Anatilimnocola aggregata: one gene and its partner. The protein of the gene in region 1 interacts with the protein of each later gene in a pairwise test. Links are inferred from orthologs where the notes say so. Each region holds a gene or a part of one and is shown in the gene's direction. Other genes may lie near its edges.

Region 1 (7,162 bases):
TCGGCATGCGTGGCATCGTGTGGCTCCATGCCCTGGAGCAAAGTGGTAGGACTACCACTTTGCTTCAGGCTTCAAGGCCACACTGCCCTACGCAGGCAGGTACGCTAAGTCGTGCGTTTGGCGGGATTTACGGTAATTACGCCCAACAGGGGTCGAACCTGTAACCTTCGGTTCCGAAGACCGATGCTCTATCCAATTGAGCTATGGGCGCTCTTGGCAAGCGGATGCTTGTGAAGGGTTAGCTTAGCAAATGGGATGGAGGGCGGGTAGGGATGCTGCGGGGGTGACTGGCGAATGGAGGCTGACGAGGGGGCGAGGGAAGTTCAGGAAATTAGTTCGCGGATGACGTGGCCATGGACGTCGGTCAAGCGGCGGTCGATGCCATTGTGTCGCACGCTGAGGCGAGTGTGGTCGATGCCCAAGAGATGAAGCATGGTGGCGTGAATATCGTAGACCTGCGTTGGACTTTCACGGTTCAGCGGCTTGTATCCCCATTGATCACTAGGGCCATACGTGATGCCGCCGCGAATGCCGCCGCCGCACAGCCAATTCGTGAAGCAATACGGATTGTGATCCCGCCCCTTGCCCCCTTGCGAACTGGGCATGCGGCCAAATTCGGTAGTCCAGAGGATGATGGTGTCGTCGAGGAGGCCACGTTGTTTCAGGTCTTGAATGAGGGCGCTCGCGCCGCGGGCCATCCCGCCGGCAAGCGGACCATGATCGCGCTGAACATCTTCGTGGGAGTCCCAGTTTCGGCGGGGAAAACCGTTGTCGTTGCCCGACCAGATCTGGACGAAGCGCACGCCACGCTCCAGGAGTCGACGAGCGGCGAGACATTTACGAGAGAAGTGAACGGTCTCTTCGCGGACGTTGATTTCCTTTTCGAACTGCGCCGGGACATTGTTCAAACCATAGAGCTTGAGGATGTGTTCAGGCTCTTGCGAAAAGTCGAGCGCCTCCGGCGCGGCGAGTTGCATTTTCGCCGCCAACTCGTAACTGCGAATGCGTGACTCGAGTCGAGCGTCGCCGGCGCGTGAACTCGCGTGCTGCGAATTGATCCTGGCCAGCAGTTGCTGAGTCGCGGCTTCGCTCTGCGGGTTTACATACGAACCGCTCTTGTGCGGATAGAGGTCGGCAATCGGGGTTTCATTGCCGGGATAAATCACGGTGCCGCTATGCTGCGCGGGAAGGAATGCTGAATCCCAATTCTTCGTGCCATTGCTCGCCAATCCGCGATGGTCGGGCAGTACGACAAACGTCGGCAGGTCATCGTTCAAGCTCCCCAGGCCATAGCTGCACCATGAACCCATGCCGGGAAAACCGGGTAACTGAAATCCCGTAGTATGCAACAGAGTGGCCTGGCTATGAACCCCGGTCTTGCCAACGACGTTATGCACAAACGCCAACTCGTCAGCCACTTTCCCCAACTCTGCCACTGGCTCAGCGAGTTGCTTGCCGCATTTGCCGTAGGGTTTGAAGTCCCAAATGGGCTTGAGCCAGGGGCCGAGACCATTCTGAAATGCCTCGACTGGTTCGCCGAAGTTGCTCGGTTCGCCATGGTGCTTGACCAGGTCGGGTTTGAAATCGAACAAGTCGATCGAACTCGCGGCCCCGGCCATAAAGAGTTGTATGACCCGCTTGGCACGCGGCCGATGATGCAACTGCGGCAGCGCACCCTTGCTTGGCGATAGAGCGGCGTCCCCCGCCAAAACAGGTTGACGTTCCGCCGAGAGCATCGCCGCCAAGGCCAAGCTGCCAAAGCCTTGGCCCAGCGATTGCAGAAACTCTCGACGATTCGGAGCAATGTTGGAGCTCATGCGCATCACCTAGTCCACAAATGCAAACTCATTGAGGTTCAACGCCGCGCGACAAGCGTTGGCAAGTCCGTGTGCTCGAATGTAGTCGGCAAACAGTAGTCGCTCTTCATCGCTCGCGTGGCGGGATAGGGCCAGGCGAACGATGAGTTCGGCTTGGGCTGCAGGTTCCTGCGTGCTCGCCTCAATCCTCGCAGCGAAATGCTGGCCCATCGTGACCATGAAGCCGTTGTTGAGCAACGCGAGTGCCTGCAACGGCGAGATCGATTCGTTTCGTTTGTCGACGCGCATTGAAGGGTCCGCGCAATCGAGCGTGGTCATGAAGGGCTGCGGCTGCGAACGGACAATAAACCGATAAATACTGCGGCGATGCGACTTCGGATCGCTTGGATCGTGCAAGTGATATTCGTAATGCGGCGAATGAGCAGGCTGGTCGATGACGAAATCCTGAAAGCTGGGGCCGCCCATCTTAGGATCGAGTTTGCCGGAGACTTGCAGCACGGCATCGCGAAGGGCTTCGGCCTCCAACTTCCGCCGATTCATTCGCCACAAGTAAACGTTGCCAGCATCTGTTTTGCGAGGATCATTTTTCAGCTTGGTGAGAACGTTTTCGTCTGGCTGCGATTGCTGGCGATAGGTACTGCTGGTCACTATCAGCCGATGCAGCGACTTCAGTGACTGGCCGCCGTCGAGAAACTCCACCGCCAGCCAGTCCAGCAACTCGGGGTGTGAAGGCAACTGCCCCATCCGGCCAAAGTCGTTCGGTGTATCCACGATCGCGCGGCTCAGGTGATATTGCCACACGCGATTCACAACACTGCGCCATGTGAGAGGGTTTCGTCGATCGCTGAGCCAGCGTGCTAAGGCAGCACGACGTTCTCCCTCGCTGTGTCCCTCGGGCAACCGAAAGTCACCGGACCACTCCGGCAGGGATTGCAGTGCGCCAGGTTGAACTTCTTCTGTGGGACTCTTCACATCGCCGCGATGCAGCACGAAGATCTTGCGCGGCTTGCCGCCGGTGTTGCCAGTTCCTTGAAAGTTCCCCGAGCCGTGGTGAACAGTTCCCGCAAAGACGACGTTCGGGGCCGTTAATTTGCTCAGTTGATGCGTAATATCCGCCGCCGCAGTTTCGGCAGCGGTCAGCTTGGCTCGCAGTTCGGCATCAATCACTTTAGCCAGTAACTCGCTCCGTTGCCGAGTCAACTCGTTTAACTGTTTGCCACTGAGGTTCGCGTCCTTAGCACCGGGGTAGATTCCGTCGACGAGATTCGCCTTCCGCCAACGTACTGGAGCCTCGATGGAATCGAGCGCTGTAACGGCCGCACCTTTCGCAACATTCGTCCCCGCAGAATCGAAGACCTGAAATTCTGCTACCGCGAACATGTAGTCGTTCTGCCGCAGCGCAAGTTTGGTTGCGGTCATGCGGACATAACGCGCTGTTTGCGCGGCGAAGTTTGCAACCTGCGGCGTCGTGCCGGGATTGAGCACGTCCTGTTCGCAGTGATCGACAACAACCGTGACTTCCTTTTTGAAGTCAGGGTCGTTCGAAACTTCGATCTTGTACCGGACCGGAAAACCAAAGCCCGCGCCGATCTGATTGAAATTGTCGTAGCAGCCGATGCAAGCCACACTGGCGATTTCTCGCGACGAGCCCAAATCGAGTTGAAACCATTTCTCCGCATCCGCTTTGGGATGAAGCTGGCTGTGGTAGCCGTATTCTGGTGCAAGACCTGTGGTTGATGCTTGCCGCGCTGCTTGAATCGCCTGATCCAGCTTGACGAGTTCTGCGCCGGCCAGCCTTTTCACTTCCGCATCGAGGGTCTTCTTCGTCGCTGTCAACTCACGCTGCTGCTGTTCGAGGGCCGTGTATTCAGCGAGCACAGCAGGGTCAGAGTGATACTTCTTCTCTGCCCGATCGACCGCCGCGAACACGGCTTGCAGACGGTAATAGTCGACTTGTTTGATGGGGTCGAACTTGTGGTTGTGGCATTGCGCGCAGCCGACCGTCAAGCTGTTGAACGTTCCAATCGCATTGCTCACCATATCGTCGCGATCAAGATGGCGGGCCACTTTGCCGTCGATCTTGCTCTCGGGAACTTCGGCATGACCGATGAAATCCCAAGGTCCGGCGGCAATGAATCCTAGCGCCACAATCCCATCGATTGTGCCGGTGTGCAGCACGTCGCCAGCAAGCTGCTCTTCGATGAAGCGGCCATAGGGCTTGTCGATGTTCAAGGCACGAATGACGTAGTCGCGATAAGGCCAGGCATTCCGCCGGGGCTGATCTTTGTCGTAACCGTGCGTCTCACCGAAATGAACGACGTCGAGCCAATGCCGCGCCCAGCGCTCCCCGTAGTGCGGTGAATCGAGCAACCGCTCGACGAGCTTGTCGTAAGCATGCGGATCGGGATCTTGGACGAACTCAGCCACTTCTTCCGGTGACGGCGGCAAACCAACGAGATCGAAATAGAGCCGGCGAATCAGTGTCGCTCGATTGGCTGGCGGAGAAGGACCAAAACCATGATCGCGTAATGTCGCGATGATGAAGTGATCGATGGGATTGGTGGCCCAGGCTTGATCTGCCGCAGAGAGTCGCGGCAACTCGGGACGAACAAGCGGGCGGAGCGACCACCAGTTGCTATCGGCCAGACTGCGATCCTCCAGCTTCTTGTCGGCCGGCCATGGTGCTCCCGCAGCGATCCAGCGGCGAATCGACTCCACTTCCGCCGCGGTCAGTCTGGCTCCCGATTTGGGCATCTCCGGCTTCTCGCCACTGATCATCTGCAGGAGAAGGCTTTCGGCTGGCGCTTTCAAGGAGACTGCTGATCCGCTATCGCCGCCAGTGATCAAAGCCGCCCGAGATTGCAACGACAAAGACCCTTTGGATTCATCCGCGGAGTGACAACTGACGCAGCGTTTTTCGAAAATCGCCGACACGGGAGCAAACGTTTCGTCATTGCCGCGCAGGTTGGCAGCCAGACAGGCAATTAGCAGGACTGCAGGGCTGAAAGAGCGTTGCATGGCGAGTGCTCCCGGCTCGAAAAACTTATCATACAGGTTGTATCGTATTGATTTCGGACAGGCTAGTCAATCGATTAATGTCGAAAAATGGTCACATATGACGAGATTTGATGTCGTTCGCTGTTTGCCGCGACGCGATTTACCCTATAGTATAAGTAGGATTAGGCAGTCGTATTGGAGTTCTTAGGCAATGCCCGCTACAACTGACGCCCGCGAACTTTTCGGGCTCACGAATCGAGTGGATGAAGTCGTGCAGCGGCTGCGTGAGCAGATCGTCGGCGGCAAACTAGCGGCGGGTGAATCGCTGCCCTCTGAAGGAGATCTGGCAACGACGCTGCGGGTCTCGCGGACGGTCATCCGTGAGGCGATGCGTATTCTCTGCACGCAGGGCCTAGTCGAGATTTCACAAGGTCGCCGGCCGCGGGTGAAGTCTGCTGATCCGCAGGCCGCGATTATCAGTCTCGATGCGCTGCTCAGCCGCGGGAGCGGTTCGCTGCAGCACCTAACAGAAGTCCGCCAGCCCTTGGAAATTGAAATTGCCGGATTGGCTGCCGAGCGAGCAAGCGACGTTCAGTTGCAAGCCATCTCTGCGACCAACGAGCAACTGGCCGCCGCCGCGACTCTGGAAGAGTGCATCGAAGCCGATATCAACTTTCATCGCGCTCTGGCTGCAGCCACCAATAATCCTCTCTTCGTCCTGTTACTGGAAACGGTCGCGCAGCTGTTGCGCGAATCTCGTCGCCGCACGCTGACCCAATCCGGAACCAAGCTCGCGCTCGAAGAGCATCTGCGCATTTTTGAAACCATCAAGGCTCGTGACCCCGTCGCTGCGCGAGCCGCCATGCGTCAGCATATCCGCCTGATCGAACGCGACCTGGCGGCGGGCCAAACGCCTAAGCTTCCTTAATTTCCGCGGCCAGTTTCGTCGCCAGCGCGAGTGCTTCAGGCGGAGTGTTGATCAGGCTATCGAGTTGGGCATCACGAACCCGATCCAGGATGGTGCGAAAGTGCGCTCCCGGTTTCATCCCAAGTCGCTTCAGATCTTCGCCCGTAATGAGCGGTACCGGATTCAGCAGCTTGGCAGGCAGTTCGAGCATGCGCCGGCAAGCAACTACCTCATCGGCCTCGCCATCGATCACTTGTGAGACAGCCTCGGTGAACGCGAGGACCGCATCCGATCCCGGTGTAACCAGCAATCGTTGCAACTGCGGCCAGGTTAGTTTGCTCGCGCCGCGAATCATTGGCTCTTCGCGCAGCAGTCGCTGGATGAGTGAAATCTCGTCCGTCGAGAGCTTGAGCCGACGACAAACCGTTTCACAGAGGGTGGCCAGTTCCGCCGGCGAAGATGCCAGCGGACGAAGCAGGACGGCAAATGCTTGGGGAAAGGTCGGTGCCTTTATGCGAGCGATAATCTCCAGGGTTTGCGACCAGGCAAGCGTGTGGATACCACGAGCTTCGGGAAGAAAGACTTCGAGAAGTTCAGACTCGGCCAGCAGTTCGACGGCAATGCGCCGCCGTTCGAGCGTGAGCATGCGGCGCAGTTCAGCGGCGATTCGTTCCGCACTCACGATCACCAGTTCACTCGCCTGGCTACGAATTGCAGCCATGGTTTCGGCTTCGATCACAAATGCAAACGTGGCGGCAAAGCGAACCGCGCGGAGCATCCGCAATTTATCTTCGGCAATTCGTTGCAAAGGCTGGCCGATGGCCCGGATGATCCCCGCTTGCAAATCATCCTGCCCACCGACGTAATCAATCACCTGTTCGGCGAGGGGATCGAAGAACAGGCCATTGATCGTGAAGTCGCGCCGCTGGGCATCTTCGTGCGGGTCACTGAATGTCACGCTATCGGGATGACGGCCGTCGCTGTAACCTGCGTCGCGGCGAAACGTGGCGACGTCGAGCTGACCGACGTCGCGGGGGCCGATGACGGTGATCACGCCAAACGAGGCCCCGATGGCTAATGTTTTCCGCTGGCCAAAAACCTCGCGCACCTGTTCGGGGCGCGCGCTGGTCGCGACATCGTAGTCCTTCGGCTGGCGCCCCATGAGCTGGTCGCGAACGCAGCCACCGGCCCATAACGCTTGATAGCCGGCGTCGCGCAGCTTGCGCACGACATCGACGGCAAATGCACGGGCGGCGGCAGGATCGTACGTCGATGACACAGGTCGTTTGTTTCTATTGTTCGCCAACAGAAGAATGCCACGAACAAGCCGGGGCGGGAGTTTCGCCCGGCGAGGTGCTCGTTAGAATGACATGCCCGACCCAGGCTGACAATCGCTGCCGGTTGGACCACTCCTAACCTTTGCCCAGAACAAATTCATGAC
Region 2 (10,774 bases), 200 kb from region 1 along the record:
GGGCGCAAAAAGCACAAGACTTATCGCCAGATGAAGATGTACAACGACCCGACGCTCAATCCGTACTTGTACAAAGCGGCCGGTTAAGACCTGCTCTTGCCAAACAGTGCTTGCAGGCAGATCTGCGACCAGGTTTCAAACCGCGAGGTATCGGCCAGAATCTCGCTCACGGGGACGAAGCCCGTTTCGCAAATATCATCTTCGCGCGGACTAACGCGCGGCTCAGCTACATCGAAGATGTGGACGAGCCCTAAGTGGACCTTTCCCACTTCGGTCAGGTCGTCGTTAATCAAACCAACGAGTTTGGCCTCGTATTGCGTATCGATCTGCACTTCCTCGAGCAGTTCGCGGCGCATGCCCTCTTCGTAGGGGTTCTGGCAGGCGGCGTCGTCCGACGAAATATGCCCGCCGATACCAACGCTGCGCTTGGCATGCAGCCGGCTTTCGCCTTGGCCCTTGCCGCGGGTGTAGCAAAAGAGCGAGACGCTGCCGTCCGTCGCGCGATGGCGGAAGATGACGTACGGAATCAACTGCTTGAAGCTGGGATCCTTCTCCATCTCGGGTCGAGGGCGGTAACTAACGTGCTCTGGCTGAAGAAGCTGCGGCAGATAACGGCTGATGTCGCTCGAAAACCCCTGAAAGTATCCCAACTCATGAAAGACAGCGGTCGGGACAACCAGAATGTGTTCGACAGCAACCAGCGACATCGCAGACTCCTCGCGCGAGCAGAAAACGTTCCTAAAATCTCAGCTAGCAATCATCGTGCAAAAGCTGCAGCGCCGGTAGAGGGGCTAGGCTTCAAGCGGACTGACGTTCCCATCCAGGCCCATGATGAACGACTTCACAATGAGTATTTCTTCATTCGGGCCTTTGTTCGCACTGCTCCATGCTTCGATCACCGCGCGCAAGCGTCGCGCAAAGAAAGTGTGGCACCAAACTTCGGATTGCGCTTCGCTGGGGTCGAATGCCCCTTCAGCACCCAAGAACTCTTTGTAAGCCCCGCAGTCGCGATGCTCCAGCACATAGACTTGCTTGATGTGATGTAACTTATGAGCGAGTTCAAGATGCTTAAGAAATGTTTTATGCCAGCTCTCAAAACCAGTCGCGGGACTAATTGGCCCTTCGGGCCCACCCAACGCGCCGAGCGACGCGCCTGCCATGATGGCGTGATCGTAGGCGTTGGTGAGTTTTTGCAACTCCATCCAGCGTACGGTTTCATCCAGTAGTCGAAGATCCATACAAGTCAACAAGAGCACTGAGCCATCAGCGGCCGTAGCAGCTTTTGCTGGATCTTTTTTTGCGCGCGCCATTTGAGCCTCAATTGCAATCGGGGTGCATGTCAATAATTGAGTCGCATGATAACAATCGTAACGAGCGCCGCAAATCAAATATTGGCGGTGGTTGTTATAAGCGTGCTGCAGGATAGCGACTTACGCTTTCGCCGCAAAGGCTTTGAGGTCAACTTCAAAGGCTTGCATGCGGGCAGCCATTTCTTCCTTGGTGCGGTCAAGGTCAGCAAGCTGTTCGGCGGGGGTGTAGGTGAACATGTAGAACTTCACCTTGGGCTCGGTTCCGCTGGGGCGAACGGCCACGTAGTTTCCTTCTTCGGCCAGGTCGAGAATCACCATGTCTGCTGGTGGAGCGTCGAGCTTTTCGGGCTGGCCGCCGGTGACTGTGCGGGTAAGAGCTTTGTAGTCGCGGACGGCTGCGACCTTGATGCCGCCGAGCGCGGTGGGCGGTGCTGAGCGGAAGTTGCCCATCAGCGATTGCATCTTCGCCATACCCGCCGAACCCGGCATGGTGACGTTGAGCACGCGTTCGCCGTGGTAGCCATGCTGCCAATAGAGCGAGTCGAGCTTTTCGTGGACCGTCTTTTTCTGCTCCTTGCACACGGCAGCCAGTTCGGCCATCAGCATGCAGGCCGCAGCGCCGTCCTTATCGCGGACGTATTGGCCGATAAGAAAGCCGTGCGACTCTTCGGTGCCGAAGAGGAACTTGTCGGGGCCGGAAGCGTCGATTTGCTGGGCAATCCATTTGAAACCGACATGCAGGTTGTTGTAAGTCGTCACACCATAAGAGTCACCAATTCGGCGAATCATCTGCGTGGTGACGAGCGTCGAAACGAGGAAGTTCTCCTTCGTGAGCCCGCCAGTTTTCCTGCGCGATTCGCAAACATAGTCGGCGAGCAACACGCCCAGTTGATTGCCGGTGAACGTAGCCCAAGGAACTTGCTTCAAGTCACCCTTGAGACTTTTCTTCACGGGTGCGGCACAGCCCATGCGATCGCAGTCGGGGTCGGTGGCGAGAATCAGTTCGCCGCCAGATGCGTATGCCCGGGAAATGATCGCGTCGAACACTTCGACATTCTCGGGGTTCGAAACATGGCCGGGAACGTTCGGGAAATCGCCGCTTTGCTCGCGATGGGGGCCATAGACTTCGACGTCTTGAAACCCGTCTCCTTGCAGTACGGGAACAACAGCGGACTCGCCCACGCCATGCAACGGCGAGTAGATGATTTTCAAGTTCCGCGGGCCGGGCGTGCGCTGGGTGAGAACATTAGTCCAGAATGCCTGGTCGACTTCGTCTTTGCAGAAGATCACCTGCCCAGCTTCGACCGCGGCGTTGAAGTCGGTCGTCTTGATTTCGCCGGTGCTCATCACGCGATCGACGATGGCCTTGTCGTGCGGTGGAATCACTTGCGCGCCGCTCGACCAATAGACCTTCACCGCGTTGTCGCTGGGCGGGTTATGGCTGGCGGTGACCATGATGCCGCAGGAGCACTTTTTATAGCGGACCAGAAACGAAAGCTCCGGAGTGCTGCGATAGTCTTCGAGAAAGTAAACCTTGAAGCCGTTGGCGACCATAATGCTGGCGCACAGTTCGGCAAACCGACGGCTGTTGTGCCGCGTGTCGTAAGCGATCGCGCATGAAAGCGAACCAGCGGGCAACTTTTGCTCCAGAACGTAGGTCGCCAGCCCTTGAGCGCTTTCGCCGATCGTCCGGTCGTTGATCACATTGCAGCCGATGGGGTACATCTTGCCGCGACGGCCACCGGTGCCGAAGGGAATGACGGTCCAGAAGGCGTCGTCGAGTTCTTTCCACTTCCCTTCGGTTACATGGCGGGCCGTTTCGGCGGCATATTCCCGATAGCGCGGTTCGGTCAACCAAGTGCGAATATTGGCCGCGGCCGCTGGGGTGACTTTGGCAGCAGCGGCAGCAGCATCGAGTTGAGCGAGAGTAGCGGACAGATCTGGCGCAGCCATGAGCGTGAATCTCTTTTCGCGTGGAGAAACGTGAGGTTGCTCACAGTTTAGAGAGGCAAGCCGCGGGTGGCGAGGGGCGGGTAAAGGCAGAACTGAGAACGCAGAATGCAGAAGGAAAAAGCAATCAAGCCAGTCGATTTATTGCAAATCAAAATCGATGGTCTGCGGCTCGTTGGCTTCGACGGTTCGTTTTTCCTGGCTGGCCGTGTTGAATTTGGCGGGAAGGTCGACAAGTTCCGGAATCTTGGCTCCCATGCCACCTTCGGTGAATTTGCCGGTCTCGCGCGGCGCTGAAATGCGGACGGTCTTTTCACCCGCGGTCAGCTTGACGCTGTACTTGCCATTCTCAATCGGGCAAACGCCAACGTCGCCAGGATTGTCTGCTTCGAATTGAATTTGCCCTTTGGCGATGGGTTCCCCCTGGTGCTTTACCGTGCCAGTCACTTGGTAGAGGCGCGGCCCAAGTGAGCAGCCGGCTGTTGCGACCGCGAAGAGCAAACTGATGAACAGAAAAGATAGCGAGCTACGGATTTCCATCCTGCGAGGCTCCACGATTGCGCCAGGTTGTCAGATCAATGGTGTTGGTGACGAACTGCACCGAGCCATCGCAGTTCGCTGTCATCACTCCGCCGGGATGCGTGCTGCGGGCGGAAAGATTTTTCGGTGTCGAGCCCGTGTCTTTGCCCGATTCCGTCTGGCAGGGCATGCCAATGGAGGCCGCACCCGTGGGATCGGGACACCAATTCACCTGCACATAGTCGGGGACTTTGGTATTCGGGGCGTTGTGAGTGGTGATGCCGGTGTGGTGGCCATACCATTGCAGGCCGCGCAAATCGGTTTGATTTCCCGATGCGGGCTTCTGTCCCTGCCGCACTTCGGCGAGCATCAGCGTGTTGCTCGTGCCGTCAGTGATGCCGGCCAACGAGAACGTAATCATGGAGGGAGAAATTTGTGCTTCTTCGTAACGAAAAGGCGCTTCGTTGTAGGTGACGCCGTTGAACGGCGAGACGCGAAACACCGTCGTATTGCCGAGATTCACCGCGTAGTTCATGTTGGCCATTCGCTGGCCGCCGCTGTTCCAAGTGGAGAACGTGGGGTTATCGCTGGGGCACATGTGCGCCTTGATTCGTATCCGGCAAAGATCGAGATTGGGCTGCGAAGAATAGACCAAACCTTCGGTCCATTTTTCCCACAGCGCGCGTTGCTCGATGAACGGCAGTGTCATCTTGAGCCAACCGCCATGCCCCCAGTGCGAAGCAGCATACGGCAGCTTGCCATGAGTATCGTGATAATTGTGCAGCCCGATCGCGTGCTGCTTGAGGTTGTTGCTGCAAGACATGCGGCGAGCAGCTTCGCGCGCCGCTTGCACGGCCGGCAACAGCAGGGCCACCAATACGCCGATAATGGCAATCACCACGAGTAGTTCAACGAGGGTGAAGCCTCGCGCGCGGGAAGATCGAGAGGGCGAATCATGGGAGAGCATGATTGGCAGCTTTCTTGGATTGTAGTTGTCTGGGCTGGAGCAGCGCTCGGAACGCTGCCCCTTCCCCTTGCCGAGTCACCGCTTCCGTTACAGACTTGACTCATCGGTTCCGTTTTATTCACTGCGAAGGCCGCAAGCTACACCTGTACGGGTGGGGCAAGGCTTTTTGTTTCCCAAGTTTGTTTTAAGCCTCTCCGGAACAATGCCATGCAACGTCCCAACAGCCACGCCATCTTCACCCGTGCGAAAGAGATCATGCCCGGGGGCGTGAATAGTCCTGCGCGAGCCTTTGGAGCAGTTGGCGGTGAGCCCGTGGTGATGGATCGGGCGAGTGGGGCTTATTTGTTCGATGTCGATGGGAATCAGTACATCGACTACATCGGCTCCTGGGGGCCGATGATTCTCGGTCATCAACATCCGGCCGTGGTCGTGGCGGTACGCGCCGCGGTCGAGAAGGCCTTCAGTTTTGGTGCGCCCTCGCCTGGCGAAAACGAACTGTGCGAGTTGATTATCGAGCTCGTGCCGTCGATCGAGATGGTTCGGCTGGTGAGCAGCGGTACCGAAGCCACCATGAGTGCCATTCGGTTGGCGCGGGGTTATACCGGCCGCGATCGAATTATCAAGTTCGCCGGGAACTATCACGGGCACGTCGATAGCCTACTGGTAGCGGCGGGAAGTTCGGCGGCCACGCTGGGGGTGCCGAATTCGCCCGGCGTGACGGCGGGGACAACGCAGGACACGATCATCTGCCGCTACAACGATCCAGCGAATCTGGAAGAGATTTTTGCCGAGCATGGTTCGACAATTGCCGGCGTGATCTTCGAGCCGATCGTCGGCAACATGGGAACCGTCATTCCAACTGCCGAGTTTTTGCAGACGATGCGCGAACTCACCTGGAAACACGGCGCACTGATGATTTGCGACGAGGTGATGACGGGCTTTCGCGTTGCAGTCGGCGGTGCGCAGCAACTGCTCGACTTCACTCCCGACCTGACCACGCTGGGGAAGATTGTTGGCGGTGGCATGCCGATTGGTGCGTACGGAGGCCGCAAGGAGGTCATGCAGCATGTGCTGCCGGCCGGAAAAGTGTTTCAAGCGGGAACGTTGAGCGGCAATCCCCTGGCAACAGCAGCGGGGATCGCAACGCTCAAGCAGTTGCGCGATCAGCCGCCGTACGAGAAACTGGAACAATTGGGCGCGCAATTGGGCGATGGCTTACTAGCTGCAGCGCAAGCGGCGAAGATTCCTGCCTCGCTGACTCGCGTGGGCAGCATGCTCACGCTGTTCTTCAATCCCATGCAGCCGACCGATTGGGATACTGCGAGCCAGAGCGATACCACTCGCTTTGCCCGCTACTTCTGGGGCCTGCTGAATCGCGGCGTCTACATGCCCTGCAGCCAGTACGAAGCCCTCTTCATTTCCGCTGCCCATTCTCCGGCCGATATCCAGGCCACCATCGCCGCCGCCCAGGAAGTATTGGCGGGGTTCGGGGAGAAGTAGCGGCTCGGTTCATCGGTGCCAGAAGTAGAACCTGGCACGCGAACCGCAAGCGGGGGGGGTGTTCAACAAACGGGCCGATTGTTGAACAGCGATGTTTTGTAAGTCTCTAAAAAACAAGGCCTTACGACGGCAGCGTGTTCAACAATGAGGCTGAATGTTGAACATGTTGGTAAAACCTGATGCTGCGATTTCGCTTCGCAGGGCGAGGAGATTGGAATGACGTGCCTGCGTTTGCGGCTTGTTCGCGCTTTCCTGCGGACGAGGGCAAGGTTATGATCGAGACTCCTCCCGCCTGCAACCTTCCTTGGTCGCCCCGCCTTTCGTGAGCAGAGTTCGCTATGCGTCTTGGTTTCTTGATTGCGCTCCTCTCACTATCGGGATTTTCCATTGCAACAGCGCAAGAGTCAGGAAACAGTAGTGCCAAGCCTGATCTAACCAAGGATCTGTTCGCTTACGTCAATAAGAACTGCCTGCACTGCCACGGCGAGAAAGAAGGGAAGGCTGACGTCCGCCTGCACTCGTATAAGGACGAGCTATCGATCGTGAAGGGGCGGAAAGTCTGGGAGCATGTAGTCGACATGGTCGAAGCGGGCGAAATGCCCCCCAAAGACAAGCCTCAGCCGATGGCCAGCGACACGACCGCCTTCCTCGCTGCCGTGAAAGGCGTTTTCTTGCGGGCTGATCAGAATGCCAAGCCCGATCCAGGGCGGGTGACTGTTCGCCGCCTCAACCGGACCGAATACAACAACACGATTCGCGATTTGGTAGGCGTTGATTTTAACGCGGCCGAAGATTTTCCCTCGGACGACGTCGGCCACGGCTTCGATAACATTGGCGACGTGCTCACACTGTCGCCGGTGCTGATGGAACGTTACCTGGCCGCGGCTGAAGGCATTATGAAGCGGGCCATCGTGGTGGAAGTGCCCAAGTCGCCCACGCGCTGGCAAGGCGGCCAGTACTTGGAACCTGCTGGTGGCAACGTACCCAAGCAAAAATGGCGCCCCATCAGTGCCAAGGACGAGACGGCACAGTTCACTGGTCCTCTGCATACCCAATATCAAAACCTGCCGCCCGGCGAGTATCAGTTCCGCGTCCGCACCTATGCCACCACGGAAGGCAAAGAGCCGGTGAAGGTTGTCGTCCTCGCCGTCGGTAAAGAATTGGCGGAACCCGATCCTGTGGACCGCGGTGCGAATATTGTCGGCGGCACCAAGGCCTTCCGCTCCTTCAAGATTCTGAAGGAGTTCACCGTCGATGCCCGTGAGGACAAGAAGGCTCAGAACCTGGAACTCGATTTCACGATGCCCCAGGGAATGGACCGGATGGCTGTCGGCTTGCTGAAGGCGGCCGATGGCGAACCGTTGCAAACCCTGCATGTCGAGAATTTCGCACTGACGGGTCCGAAAGATATGCGTCCAGCGACGCAACTAAAATTGCTTCGTTGCAGCCCTGAGAAGCCGCAGGCCGAACAGACTCGCGAAGTCCTGCTGCGGTTTGCTTCCCGCGCGTATCGCCGACCAGCTACAACGGCGGAAGTGGATCGGCTCTGCCAACTGGCAGAGGCAGCCCTGGCGAGCGGCGAAAAATGGGAAGGAGCCATGCAGTTCGCGATGCAGGCTGTGTTGGTCTCGCCCAAGTTTCTCTTTCGCCTGGAACTCGACGATCGGCCCCAGGCGGCCGAGTCGCGGGCGCTGGATGAATTTCAACTCGCTTCACGCTTGTCGTATTTCATTTGGAGTTCCATGCCCGACGACGAACTCTTTCGCCTCGCGCTCAAGGGGCAATTGTCGGCGAATCTCGAACCCCAAGTTCGCCGCATGCTGAAGGATCCGCGCTCGGTCGCCCTTTACAAGAATTTCGCCGTCCAATGGCTGCAACTCGGGCGGCTGCAAATGCATTCGCCGGATAAAACGCTGTTCAAGGACTTCAACGACAGCCTGCGGCAAGACATGCTGCGCGAGACGGAGTTGTTCTTCCTGGCCATTGTGCAAGAGGACCGCAGCATTCTCGATCTGATAAATGCGGATTTCACTTACCTGAATGAACGCCTCGGCAACCACTACGGCATTCTCGATGACACCGGCACCACTTGGGCAACGAAGAAGAACCGCCCCAATCGTCCAAAGCTACCGCGGGAAGAGTTCGTCCGCGTCCAACTGGCCGACGATCAACGGGGCGGCCTCCTTACGATGGCCAGTGTACTGACGGTTACCTCCAATCCCACTCGAACGTCGCCGGTCAAACGTGGCAGGTGGGTGCTGGAACAGATTCTTGGTACTCCGCCGCCGCCACCGCCACCCGATGTGCCAGAACTAAAGGAAAGTGCGGAACTGAAGGGGACGCTTCGCGAGCGAATGGCTCAGCACATGGCGAATCCCGCCTGCGCCAACTGCCACGCGAAAATGGACCCGATCGGCTTTGCCTTTGAGAATTTCGACGCCGTGGGCAAGTACCGCTGGGAAGAGGAAAAGCAGAAGATTGATCCTGCCGGTACTTTGCCGGATGGTCAGTCATTTGCCGGGCCCGCCGAGTTAAAGAAGATCATTCAGTCGAAAAAAGAGTTGTTTGGCCGCAACCTGGCAGAGAAAATGCTGACATACGGCCTGGGTCGCGGCCTCGAATATTACGACCGTCCGACTATTCAGAAAATTGTCGGCGGCCTTGCTGCCGACGACTACAAGTTCTCCCGCCTGGTAATTGAGATCGCCAAGAGCGAGCCGTTTCGTAACCGCCGAGGAAAGGATCCTGCCAAATGACGAGCCCCATTTCCCGCCGAACCGTGTTGCGTGGCCTTGGTGTTTCTCTCACGCTGCCGTGGCTCGAAGCCATGGGCTCGGTCTCTTCGTGGGCTGCTGATGCTGGCTCGCGCAAGTCGGCCACAGCGCCGGTGCGCATGGCTTTCCTCTATGTTCCCAACGGCAAGAACATGGCTGACTGGACGCCGACCGCTGAAGGCACCAACTACGAACTGCCCCACATTCTCAAACCACTCGAAGAACTCCGGCACGACTTCAACGTCCTCACCGGGCTCACCGCCGACAAGGCTCGTCCCCATGGCGATGGTGGCGGCGATCATGCTCGCGCGCTCGGCGCGTTCTTGACCGGTGCTCAACCTCGCAAGACCGACGGCACCGACATTCGCAGCGGCATCTCGGTGGACCAGGTCGCTGCTTCGCGAATTGGCGATCAGACTCGTCTCGCCTCGCTGGAACTTGGTTGCGAAGCAGGCTCGATGGCCGGCAATTGCGACTCGGGTTATAGCTGCGTCTATTCCTCGACTATGTCCTGGCGCTCGGCCACTCAGCCCTTGCCCAAGGAAGTGAATCCCAAGCTGATCTTCGAGCGAATGTTCACCACCACTCCCGCCAAGGACCGCGTCGAACGCGATCAAAAGCGCAAGAGCGTGCTCGACTTTGTGCGTGAAGATGCGAAGGATCTCAGCGGCAAATTGAGCAGTAACGATGTCCGCAAGTTAGACGAATACTTCTCTGCTGTTCGCGATATCGAACAGCGGATCGATCGCGCCTCGCACTTGCCGGAAGTGAAGACTCCGGACTTCCCGGTTCCTGCCGGCGTTCCCAAGGACTATGCCGAGCACATTCGCCTGATGTGCGACCTGATGGTTCTTGCCTTCCAGACCGACGTCACTCGCGTGGCCACGTTCGTGCTTGCCAACGAAGGAAGCAACAAACCCTACTCATTCATCGGTGTGAACGAAGGGCATCACGACCTGTCGCATCACGGCAACGACGCGAAGAAGAAGGAAAAGATTCGCGACATCAATACCTTCCACACGTCACAATTCGCTTACCTGCTGAAGAAGCTGAAGTCGATTCCGGAAGGTGGTGGCACGCTGCTGGACAACTGCCAGATCGCTTATGGCAGCGGTAACTCGGATGGCAATGCTCACAACCACGACAACCTGCCAATCCTGCTCGCAGGCCGTGGTGGCGGCACCATCCAAACCGGCCGTCACATCAAGTATCAGAACGAAACGCCCCTCAACAACCTTTGGCTTTCGATGCTCGAGCGTGTAGATGTTCGCTTGCCGTTCCTCGGCGACAGCACCGGCGCACTCAAGGGCTTGAACGGGTGAGCGTTTACTCGCTCAGCCCTGCTGGTCGCAAGCCCGCCCCTTTGACTTGTGAGAGTGAATCACCAAGCTCGGAGCGAAACTGGTCGCCAAGTTTGGATAGTTCAGTGACGATTGCTGCGTTGTCAGCAGCCACGTTTTTCATTTCCCCAGGGTCGGCCAGTAAATCGAACAACGACTGTTCGATCTTCTCGACCCGATAGCCGTGCCGGCTGGCGATCCCGCGAATGCCCGATTGTTCGATGGAGTTCGGCTTCATGTTGGCAAAGTTGGCCGGCTTGCCACCAACTCCCGGCGGACCAGCGACCGTGAGATATTCGTGCGGAAAATGAAGCTTCCAGTTTCTTTTGCGAACGGCGTGCAACTCACTGGCCGAGTAGTAAGCAAACGAGTCTCGCCCTTGCGATTGCTCTTTACCTAGCAGCAGCGGAGATA

What was found.
Region 2: the proteins of ETAA8_RS21545 (region 1) and hemL interact in binary tests that used the Escherichia coli proteins (3 or more experiments, as listed by UniProt). The link is inferred for Anatilimnocola aggregata from one-to-one orthologs.

What each region holds. Positions count from the first base shown.
Region 1 is NZ_CP036274.1:5,755,018-5,762,179, reverse strand. What follows is about bases 3,929-6,883. They hold ETAA8_RS21545 (FadR/GntR family transcriptional regulator), read left to right. Parts: upstream 3,929-5,025; coding sequence 5,026-5,742; downstream 5,743-6,883. Other genes in these bases: ETAA8_RS21540 (CCA tRNA nucleotidyltransferase), read right to left, coding at 5,729-6,883; ETAA8_RS21550 (DUF1553 domain-containing protein), read right to left, coding at 3,929-4,835. Also shown: ETAA8_RS21555 (DUF1501 domain-containing protein), read right to left, coding at 324-1,817; more of ETAA8_RS21550, read right to left, coding at 1,827-3,928; more of ETAA8_RS21540, read right to left, coding at 6,884-7,000; ETAA8_RS21535 (rhodanese-like domain-containing protein), read left to right, coding at 7,158-7,162. UniProt on the Escherichia coli protein: Transcriptional activator of the glcDEFGB operon which is associated with glycolate utilization, and encodes malate synthase G and the genes needed for glycolate oxidase activity. Also negatively regulates the transcription of its own gene.
Region 2 is NZ_CP036274.1:5,548,987-5,559,760, forward strand. The notes cover bases 4,250-7,099. They hold hemL (glutamate-1-semialdehyde 2,1-aminomutase), read left to right. Parts: upstream 4,250-4,953; coding sequence 4,954-6,246; downstream 6,247-7,099. Other genes in these bases: ETAA8_RS20720 (DUF1559 domain-containing protein), read right to left, coding at 4,250-4,746; ETAA8_RS20730 (DUF1592 domain-containing protein), read left to right, coding at 6,585-7,099. In the rest of the region: ETAA8_RS20695 (DUF4254 domain-containing protein), read left to right, coding at 1-87; ETAA8_RS20700 (phosphoesterase), read right to left, coding at 84-707; ETAA8_RS20705 (hypothetical protein), read right to left, coding at 792-1,238; ETAA8_RS20710 (phospho-sugar mutase), read right to left, coding at 1,431-3,263; ETAA8_RS20715 (hypothetical protein), read right to left, coding at 3,402-3,800; more of ETAA8_RS20720, read right to left, coding at 3,787-4,249; more of ETAA8_RS20730, read left to right, coding at 7,100-9,002; ETAA8_RS20735 (DUF1552 domain-containing protein), read left to right, coding at 8,999-10,342; ETAA8_RS20740 (sulfatase family protein), read right to left, coding at 10,347-10,774. UniProt on the Escherichia coli protein: Aminomutase that catalyzes the transfer of the amine group on carbon 2 of glutamate 1-semialdehyde to the adjacent carbon 1 to form 5-aminolevulinate.